One region of the Ornithinicoccus sp. genome, then DNA from elsewhere that is predicted to be linked to it. Evidence: predicted binding sites of a transcription regulator. Region 1 holds the regulator's gene; the other holds the start of a gene.
The links. The regulator LexA, encoded in region 1, represses DNA repair genes until DNA is damaged. The targets are predictions, from matches to a motif close to TCGAACANNTGTTCGA.
Positions count from the first base shown of each region.

Region 1 (4,207 bases):
AGGCCTGGCAGGCCGCCGCCGAGGGCATGTTCATCCCCTACGACGCGGCGGTCGGGGTGCATCCCCAGGACACGCACTTCCTGGAGCGCGAGGTCTGGGACCTGGAGACCACGCCGGCGGACAAGCGGCCCCTGCTGCTGCACTACCACCCCCTGGTCATCTACCGGTTCCAGGTGCTCAAGCAGGCCGACGTGGTGCTGGCGATGTACCTGTCGGGGCAGGACTTCTCTGCCGAGGAGAAGCGGGCCAACTTCGAGTACTACGACCCGATCACCACGGGTGACTCGACGCTGTCCGCGGTCGTGCAGTCCATCGTCGCCGCCGAGGTGGGCCACGCCGATCTGGCGCTGCGCTACTTCTACGCGGGTCTGTTCGTCGACCTCAGTGACCGGCACGGCAACACCACCGACGGGGTCCACGTGGCCTCCACCGGTGGCGTGTGGAGCGCCCTGGTCGGCGGATTCGGCGGCATGCGGGACCACCACGGCGAGCTCACGCTCGACCCCCGGCTGCCGGCGGACTGGAGCGAACTGTCCTGGCCGATGTCCTGGCACGGGTCCCGGCTGCGGGTCACCGTGCGACAGGAGGAGATCGCCCTCCAGGTGGAGTCGGGAGAGCCGGTGGACCTGTCGGTCCGCGGCGAACGCGTCACCGTCAGCGCCGACGAAACGGTGCTTGCCCTCCAGGGCCACGGACCGGTCCTGACCGCGGCAGACGGGGTCTGATCCCGGTCGACAATGCGGTATGCACCCCGGTTTTGTGGTGAGGTGGAGGCATGAGTGACCCTCACGAACCACAGCACGACGACCGTGCGCCCTCCGACCCGGTGCTCCCGGCGACCGGCGAGCCGACGCCCGGGGAGTCGGAGATCGACCGTCTCGTCGCGCAGGTCCAGGGTCCGGACGACAGGGTCGGCATGGCCGCCCTGTGGCGCGTGACCATGCACCTGCCGCACTGGTGGTTCATCGCGGTCGGTGAGGAGGGGCTGGAGTCACCTGCCGCCGCGGAGGTCGACGGTCAGCTGGTGCTGCTGGCCTTCACCGACGCCGCCCGCGCTCGGCATTTTGCCGTACAGCAGCAGATGATCGCCGAGGGCGAGGACCTGGCCGCCATCGCCCTGCCGCCCGGTGAGGTCGTCGACTCGGCGGCCGCGTACCGCTCCGCCGACATCGCGGGGCTGATGTTCGACTCCAACATCAGCGGCTTCTACCTACCCGTCGACCAGATGGGCGCCCTGTGGGATGCCGTCATGGCCGAAGACAGCGAGTCCTCCGCGGACAGCGAGCCCTCCCCCGAGGAAGACGGGCGCACCCCCGAGAACTGAGGGCTCCCCTCCAGCCCGCGGGGATCGTCGCCTGCTGCTCAGTTGCCGGGGATCTCCAGGGTCTGGCCCGCCTGCACGTGCAACGTGTTCATCTCGTTGGCCAACTGGATCTGCACGATCGCCGCGTCCAGGGGCAGCTCCGGCAACTCGGTGGCCGCGATCTGGGACAGGGTCTGCCCCGGCTGCACGACCACGGTCTCCGAGCTCGACGCCCCCGCGGGCGCCATCGTGGCGACCAGGGCCGCCACCGAGACGGCCACCAACAGGGAGACGGTGCCGGTCACGACGAGGCGGCCCCGTCGCGTGATGCGGGCGCGCGCCCGGCGCGGGGCCGTGGTCCTCGCGTCCTCACCCACCACCCGCAACCGGGCGGGCGTCGCCGGGTGGGCCTGGACCGGAGCCGGCTCGCCCGGGCGGACCAGCCGCAGGTGCCCGCGACCGCCCCGGCTGCCCCGCTGCGCGGGTGCGTCGTCCAGGTCGTGCAGTACCGGTGCTGCGCTCATTGGCTCTCCCTTTCGTCGGTCGTCCCGATCGTCGCGAACACGCGTGCGATAGAACGTCTGTCCCATGTGTAGCACAGTCGTACGACTCCTGTCGACACGCCGCGTCGAACAGATGTTTGCCCACGGCGGGTCTTGGTCGTACGCTTGTTCATGAGGCACAGCACAACAGACGCCACCGACAGAGCGTCTGACCAGCAGGAATAGGCACGAGGGGTAGGAGAAGACAATGGCCAAGATCCACGAGTTCCCGGACCGTGACGCAAGCCGCCCGGAGCTGACCGTGCGGCAGCGCAGGGTGCTGGACATGATCCGCGAGTCGGTCGACACGCGGGGCTATCCCCCCAGCCTGCGCGAGATCGGCGAGGTCGTCGGGCTCACCTCCCCCTCCTCGGTGGCACACCAACTCAAGATGCTGGAACGCAAGGGCTACCTGCGCCGGGACCCGAACCGGCCGCGGGCGATCGAGATCGTGCTGCCCGGGGCTGACGGGCAGAGCACCGGCTACCGCAGGTCCGCAGGAGGCGGCGTGGCCGCCGACCACGACGAGGCTGCGGTCCCGTCAGGGTTCGCTGACGAGACCGGCATCGGCGATGCCCGCCCGGAGGCCCAGTACGTGCCGCTCGTGGGCCGGATCGCCGCCGGCGGGCCGATCCTGGCAGAGGAGGCGGTCGAGGACATCTTCCCGCTGCCCAAGCAACTCGTCGGGGACGGCGAGGTCTTCCTGCTCAACGTCGTCGGCGACTCCATGGTGGACGCCGCGATCTGCCACGGTGACTGGGTCGTGGTGCAGCGGCAGCAGGATGCCGACAACGGCGACATCGTGGCCGCGCTCCTCGACGACGAGGCCACCGTCAAGACCCTGCGCCGCAAGGACGGCAAGGTCTGGCTCATGCCGCACAACGAGGCCTACGACCCGATCGACGGCGACCACGCCGTGATCCTGGGCAAGGTCACGGCGGTGCTACGCCGCATCTGAGGACACCCGCGCCAGCCGCCCGGACGGGCGGTGCTGTGTCGCGGCACAGACCGGTGCCGCCCGCCGACCCCTCCAACCCCTTCGGCGGGCGGCACCGTCATCTCTGCGGACCCCCTCACCCGGGGTACAAACCCATGCGCTGCAGATGCTGGGCTCCAGGGTGGTGCCCGCCGGCATAGGAGGCAGCGTGCGCCGCGGGACGGTCCGAGGAGTAGCCGGAGAGACCGCGCGCCAGGTGCTCCTGCTCGGCGGGGACGTCAAGCTCCGGGTCGGCCCCCACCGCCCCGCGCAGCCCGTAGTAGGTCAGCCACGCGTCCGGCGTGGCCTGCACCGCGTCGGGGTCCTCGGTCAGCGTCGGGCCGTACTCGATCGCCTCCCCGGAGTAGGGCACCAGAAGCCCGTCCTCGTGCTGGACCGCGCCATACAACGGCACGACCCGGACCCCTTCACCGTGCCGGATGAGCGCCCATGCGGGGTGCCCGTCACCGGAGTCGAGGAAGACCTCCACCAAGTGGCCCGCCGGGCGCCGGTCCAAGTCGAACACTGGCTGGCCGGCCGCCCCCGATAGCTGCTCCTGCGTCATGCTCATCGCGCACCTCCGGGCGAAAGGGAGCGGGGACGTCCCGGTCCCTGTCTCCGACGGTAGCCCTCCCCCGGCGCCGGCGCGACCGGGACCACCGTGGCGCGGTCACGCCGTCGCGCACTCCCTCACCCGAGGTCGTCGACGAGGCGGGGCAGCACGTCGCCCAGGAGCGCATCGAGCCTGATCGTGGCCTCGGCCTCGGCACGGGTGGCACCACGTGTCAGCAAGATCACGGGCATGTCGAGCCGGGCGGCACGCCGCACGAACCGGTATCCGCTCATCACCTGTAGGGAGGACCCCGCGACCAGCAGCGCCCCCGCCTGCTCGACCATCTCGAAGGCCCGCTCCACCAGCGGTTTGGCGACCGACCCGCCGAAGAACACCACGTCCGGCTTCAGCCGGTCCGAGCCACACACCACGCAGTGCGCTAGCCGGAAACGCGCCACCGCGCCTTCGGGCAGCACCACGTCACCGTCCGGTCGCACCTGCCCCGCGTCGGCCGTGAACCCCGGGTTCGCCAGGGCCAGCCACTCGTGCACGACCTCCCGGTCGTAGGCCTCGTCACAGGACAGGCAGATCACCCGGGCCAGGTTCCCGTGCAGCTCCAGGACGTTGCGGGAGCCGGCCTGCTGGTGCAGACCGTCGACGTTCTGGGTGATCACCCCCGACACCAGGCCAGCCGTCTCCAGCGCCGCGAGGGCCCGGTGGGCGGCGTTGGGTCCGGCCGCCGCGAAGCGTCGCCACCCCGCGAAGCTCCGGGCCCAGTAACGGCGCCGGTTCTCGGTGGACGCCAGGAACTCGGCGTACTGCATCGGTTGCAC
Region 1 covers NZ_CM169976.1:1,645,286-1,649,492, reverse strand. Annotated here, with positions in the region: gene AC1QRC_RS08370 (glycoside hydrolase family 65 protein) at 1-725, shown strand, start outside; gene AC1QRC_RS08365 (hypothetical protein) at 776-1,324, shown strand; gene AC1QRC_RS08360 (LysM peptidoglycan-binding domain-containing protein) at 1,363-1,827, opposite strand; gene lexA (transcriptional repressor LexA) at 2,054-2,803, shown strand; gene AC1QRC_RS08350 (hypothetical protein) at 2,919-3,392, opposite strand; gene AC1QRC_RS08345 (NAD-dependent protein deacetylase) at 3,512-4,207, opposite strand, start outside.

Region 2 (4,207 bases), 1.4 Mb from region 1:
GGGATGTGCTTGGTCGCCAGCGCCCCGAATCCGGTCGAGATCCCGTAGTGCGGCACCGGGTCCTCGGCGAGGGCCTCGATGACCCGCCGGCTGGCCGTGATCCCCTCGAGTGCCTCCGCCGCGATCTCCACCGGGGCCCCGTGGCGGGCGACCGCGACGACCTCGGCGGGCGACAGGGGGCCGGTGCGGACGGTGACGGTGCTCAGTGGGTTGGTCATAGGTGACATTCCACCGGTCCCCGACCGTTCGGCATACCCATTGCCGTCGGGTTGTGTCTCACTGGTGAGACATCACGCCTGGTCGCCCGACGCCGCCTCTGCCTGGGCCGTGGCCGCGGTGACGCGTGCGGTGTTGATGCGCGGGAGGGCGTACCAGAGGAGGGCCAGGTGGGCCACGCCCGCGAGCAGGAACGGGGCACGCAGGGCCCAGTCCCGGCCGAGCACCGGCTCACCCAGCGTCACCAGCAGGCCCCCGAGGAGGGTCCCCAGGGAGATCGTGCCCCAGCCGAAGAACCGGTAGACCGAGTTGACCCGGCCGAGCAGGTGGTCGGGGATGATGCGCTGGCGCAGCGAGACGGTGATGACGTTCCACAGCACCATGAAGAACCCGCCGACGATGCCCACGAGCCAGAAGGCGGGCGCCCAGCTGACCAGGCCCATCACGGCAAACACGACCCCCGACCCGGCGATCGAGACCAGGAGTGCGGTGCCGTGCGTCAGCCGGGCTGCCGCCCGGTCGGCCAGCACGCGAGCCCAGGACGGCTCCGGCCGCCGTGCCGGTGAGCACCAGCCCGAACTGCCAGCCCTCGAAGAGGCCGAGGACCTCCTGGGCGAAGAGCACGATGAGGGCGAAGACCATCGCGCCGAGCATGTTCATCGCCCCCAGCAGGATCGCCAGGGAGCGGAGCAGGTCGTGGCTCCACAGCCAGCGGAACCCCTCACCGATCTCGCGGCGCCAGGCGATCTTGCCGCTGCTGGTCCGCCCCTTGGGCGCGAAGCTGCCGGCGAGGGCGAAGACCAGCGCCGCCGACACGGCCAGCATCCCTGCGTTGAGGAAGAAGGGCAGCGCCAGGGCGATGGCAATCACGACCCCGGCCAGCGGCGGGCCGACGAAGTTGTTCATGGTCATCTCGGCGCCCCAGAGTCGACCGTTCGCCTTCTCCAGCTGGGACTTGTCCACCACGGAGGGCATCAGGGTCTGGGCGGCGTTGTCGCGGACCACCTCGGCGAAGCCGATCAGCAGGGCGGCCAGGCAGAGCAGGGCGAGCAGCAGCCCCGCCGTCCCGTGGTGGCTCCGCCCCGTGTGCGAGTTCCTCCGGCGTGGGCAGGCCCTCCTGGTGCAGCAGCACCGCCACGCCCAGCGCCGCGATGACGACCAGCCTGGCCACGTCCATCCAGGCCACCAGGAGCCGTCGGTCCATGCGGTCGGTGATGACCCCTGCCGGCAACGAGAAGATCAGCCAGGGCAGGCGTGAGGCGAGCCCCACGAGGGCGATCAGCGTGGGCTCGCGGGTCAGCGACGAGGCCAGCCAGAGGACCGCGACCGCCATCAGGCCGTCGCCCAGGTTGGTGCACACCGACGCCGTGAACAGCTTGACGTAGTTGGGGCCCAGCCGGCGACGACCCTGGGTCGCGGTCGCCTCGGTCTCGGTTGCCTCGGTCTGACCGCCCTCCTGCTCGGGCGTGACACTCACGGCTTCGTCCCCTCGTCGGGTCTCTCGTCGGACTCCTCTTCGGACTGCTCCGGCAGCGCCGGTCGCCGGGTCGGATAGAGGCCCATCACGAGGGTGTAGGTCGCGTCCCCCTCCTTGGGCTGGTCCCAGAACTCCACCACGAGCTCGTTGAGTCGCTGCGCCCACTCGGCCGCCCGTGCCACCGGGATCCGGGCGTGCTTGGCCACGGCCCAGAAGTCCTCGGTGTCGGGCGGCAGCGCTGCCATCGCTGCGGCCGCCTGCGCCATCGTCCGCTGCTCGGCCCCCGCGGCCTCCCCGACGCGTTCGTACAGGAAGGTCCGCGCCGTCCGCCCGTAGTACTTGGCCTCCAGCGCACGCACCCGCACCGTGCGCACCACCCTGACCAGACCGGCGCGCTCCAGCACCTTGAGGTGGTGACCCACGGTGCCCTTGGGCTTGTCCAGCGCCTCCGCCAGCTCTGAGGTCGTGGCCGCCCGCTCGCGGAGCAGCTCCACGATCTGCGCCCGGGTCTCCTCGAACAGTGCGCGGTACTGCGCGGGGTCTTCCAGCGCGAGTGTCTCCGGGAGGTCGTAGTCGGGGTGGCTGTGCTGCGCCTCGCCGGGAACCTCGTTATGGTCGGCCATAATCGTATGGTCGGTATTTCCCGACCATTTGTCAACGCACCGGCAACCAGCTGCCCTCGACCAGCCCTGTCGACCAGCCCTGTCGCGCGATCCCCCGCGGTTCGTCCACAACGCGGGATTGGCCGGCCGGTCATCCACAGGTGCGCGTGGAGCTCCCGCTCTGTCGGACTGGTGTTCTAGACTGGGGGCACCAGCAAAGTTCCGGTTCGGAAGGGCCGGGACCCGGACCGCGGAGGGGCGGTGAGATCGGTGGCGGACTACCCAGACACTGCTCTCGCCTCGGCGCGCGAGGACGTCCCGGACGCGGAGTGTGAGCACTGGCAGGCGATCGACGCCGTGGACTGGGCGTGCGAGCCGGCCACCTATGGGATCACGGAGGAAGACCTCGAACGCGCCGCCCGGAAGGATCGTCTCCTGTGGCTCGTCCCGCCCGAATCCGGCACGACCGCCGAAGCATCCGATTCCGGCACGACCACCGAGCCGCTCAACCCCGCCGCGCTCTCCGCACTCTTGACCGCAACCCTGGATGTCGCGGGCTTCCCCCGGCACGTGGCCGACCAGCTCTGTGCCCTGATCCCCGTGATGGCTACCCGCGACAACCCCGCCCCCGGCGACCACGACCCCGGCGACAACGACCCCAGCCACAACAACCCCGACAGCCCCGATCCCGAAAGGGCAGATTCCAGCACTCCTCGACCGACCAACCGGGAGCTCGCCGATGCTTCCGACGCCCTGGTCATCATCGGTCGGTGGACCGATGCCTGCCTGTTCGACGTCATCCGTGACATGGCCATCGTGACCGGCGAGGAACTCCTGGCACGCAAGAAGGTCGCCGACCCGTCCGAGCTGTCCAAGACCGCCCGCGAACGGTGGCGGGCCATGACCAAGTCGGCCATCGCCAACGAACTCCAGGTGCTCACCGGGTGGGGCATCCAGGACTGTCACGACCGGGTCGGCTTCGCGCTCGCTCCCCGCTGGGTGACGCGGGCGGCCGAGCACGCGCTGGCGATCGGCGACGTCGACTGGCGCCAGGTGCGGACCGTGTGGCAGGCCTGTCGGCACCTACCCCCCGAGGTCGCTGCCGACATCTTCGATCGCACCCTCGGGCCCGGCTCGCGGTGGGCTCCGGATCCTGACGACGAGGAATCCGGTGGCGGAGCACGCCAGTCCTTCGGCCAGCTCCAGGACGCCCTGAACCGCGAACTGATCCGCGCTACGGGCACGGATCCCCGCAAGGCGCGTGCCGAGCGTCGGGCGGCAGTCGCTCGCCGCGATGCCTTCGCCGTCCTCGAGGACAACGGCACCGGGACGCTGACCGTCACCGGGGGCACCAGCAACGTGGTGGGTGCCATCGCGCGGATCGACAAGGCCGCCCGAGCCGCCCGGGCCGCCGGAGATCCCCGCACGCTCGCCCAACTCCGGTCCGATATCGCCCTCGGTCTGGTCCTCCACGGCACGCTCATCCCCACCCAAGGAGGCGCGCCGGACGACGCCTCTCAGGGGGACGTCAGACCGGAGACCGACGGGTCGAGCGATGCCCCCTCAGGCAGCACCCCGCCCACCAGCGCCTTCTCCGACGAGGCCGAGGTCATCGGCGAGGTCGGGGAGATCGTGGCTCGCATCCTGGCGGCCCAACCCCAGATCGCTCTCGAGATCGTGGTGCCGCTCGATGCGCTCACCGATGTCGGTTCCACCGGGGTGGCTCACATCCCGGGCTACGGCTACATCACCGCCGAGCACGCCCGCGAACTGGCTCTCGAAGCGAACGTCCTGCACCGCATCGTGTACGACCCGCTCGACGGAAGGCTCGTCGAACGCACCGTCCAGGCCTACCGGCCCGACCAGGCCATGCGCGACCAGATCCGGGCGGCCGACCGACACTGCAGGGCGC
Region 2 covers NZ_CM169976.1:229,206-233,412, forward strand. Annotated here, with positions in the region: gene hutH (histidine ammonia-lyase) at 1-218, opposite strand, end outside; gene AC1QRC_RS01220 (hypothetical protein) at 291-746, opposite strand; gene AC1QRC_RS01225 (MFS transporter) at 938-1,549, opposite strand; gene AC1QRC_RS01230 (ArsR/SmtB family transcription factor) at 1,690-2,316, opposite strand; gene AC1QRC_RS01235 (HNH endonuclease signature motif containing protein) at 2,566-4,207, shown strand, end outside.
Region 2: AC1QRC_RS01235 (HNH endonuclease signature motif containing protein) is a predicted target of LexA. The motif match lies at 2,480-2,495, and genes of this name have one in related genera.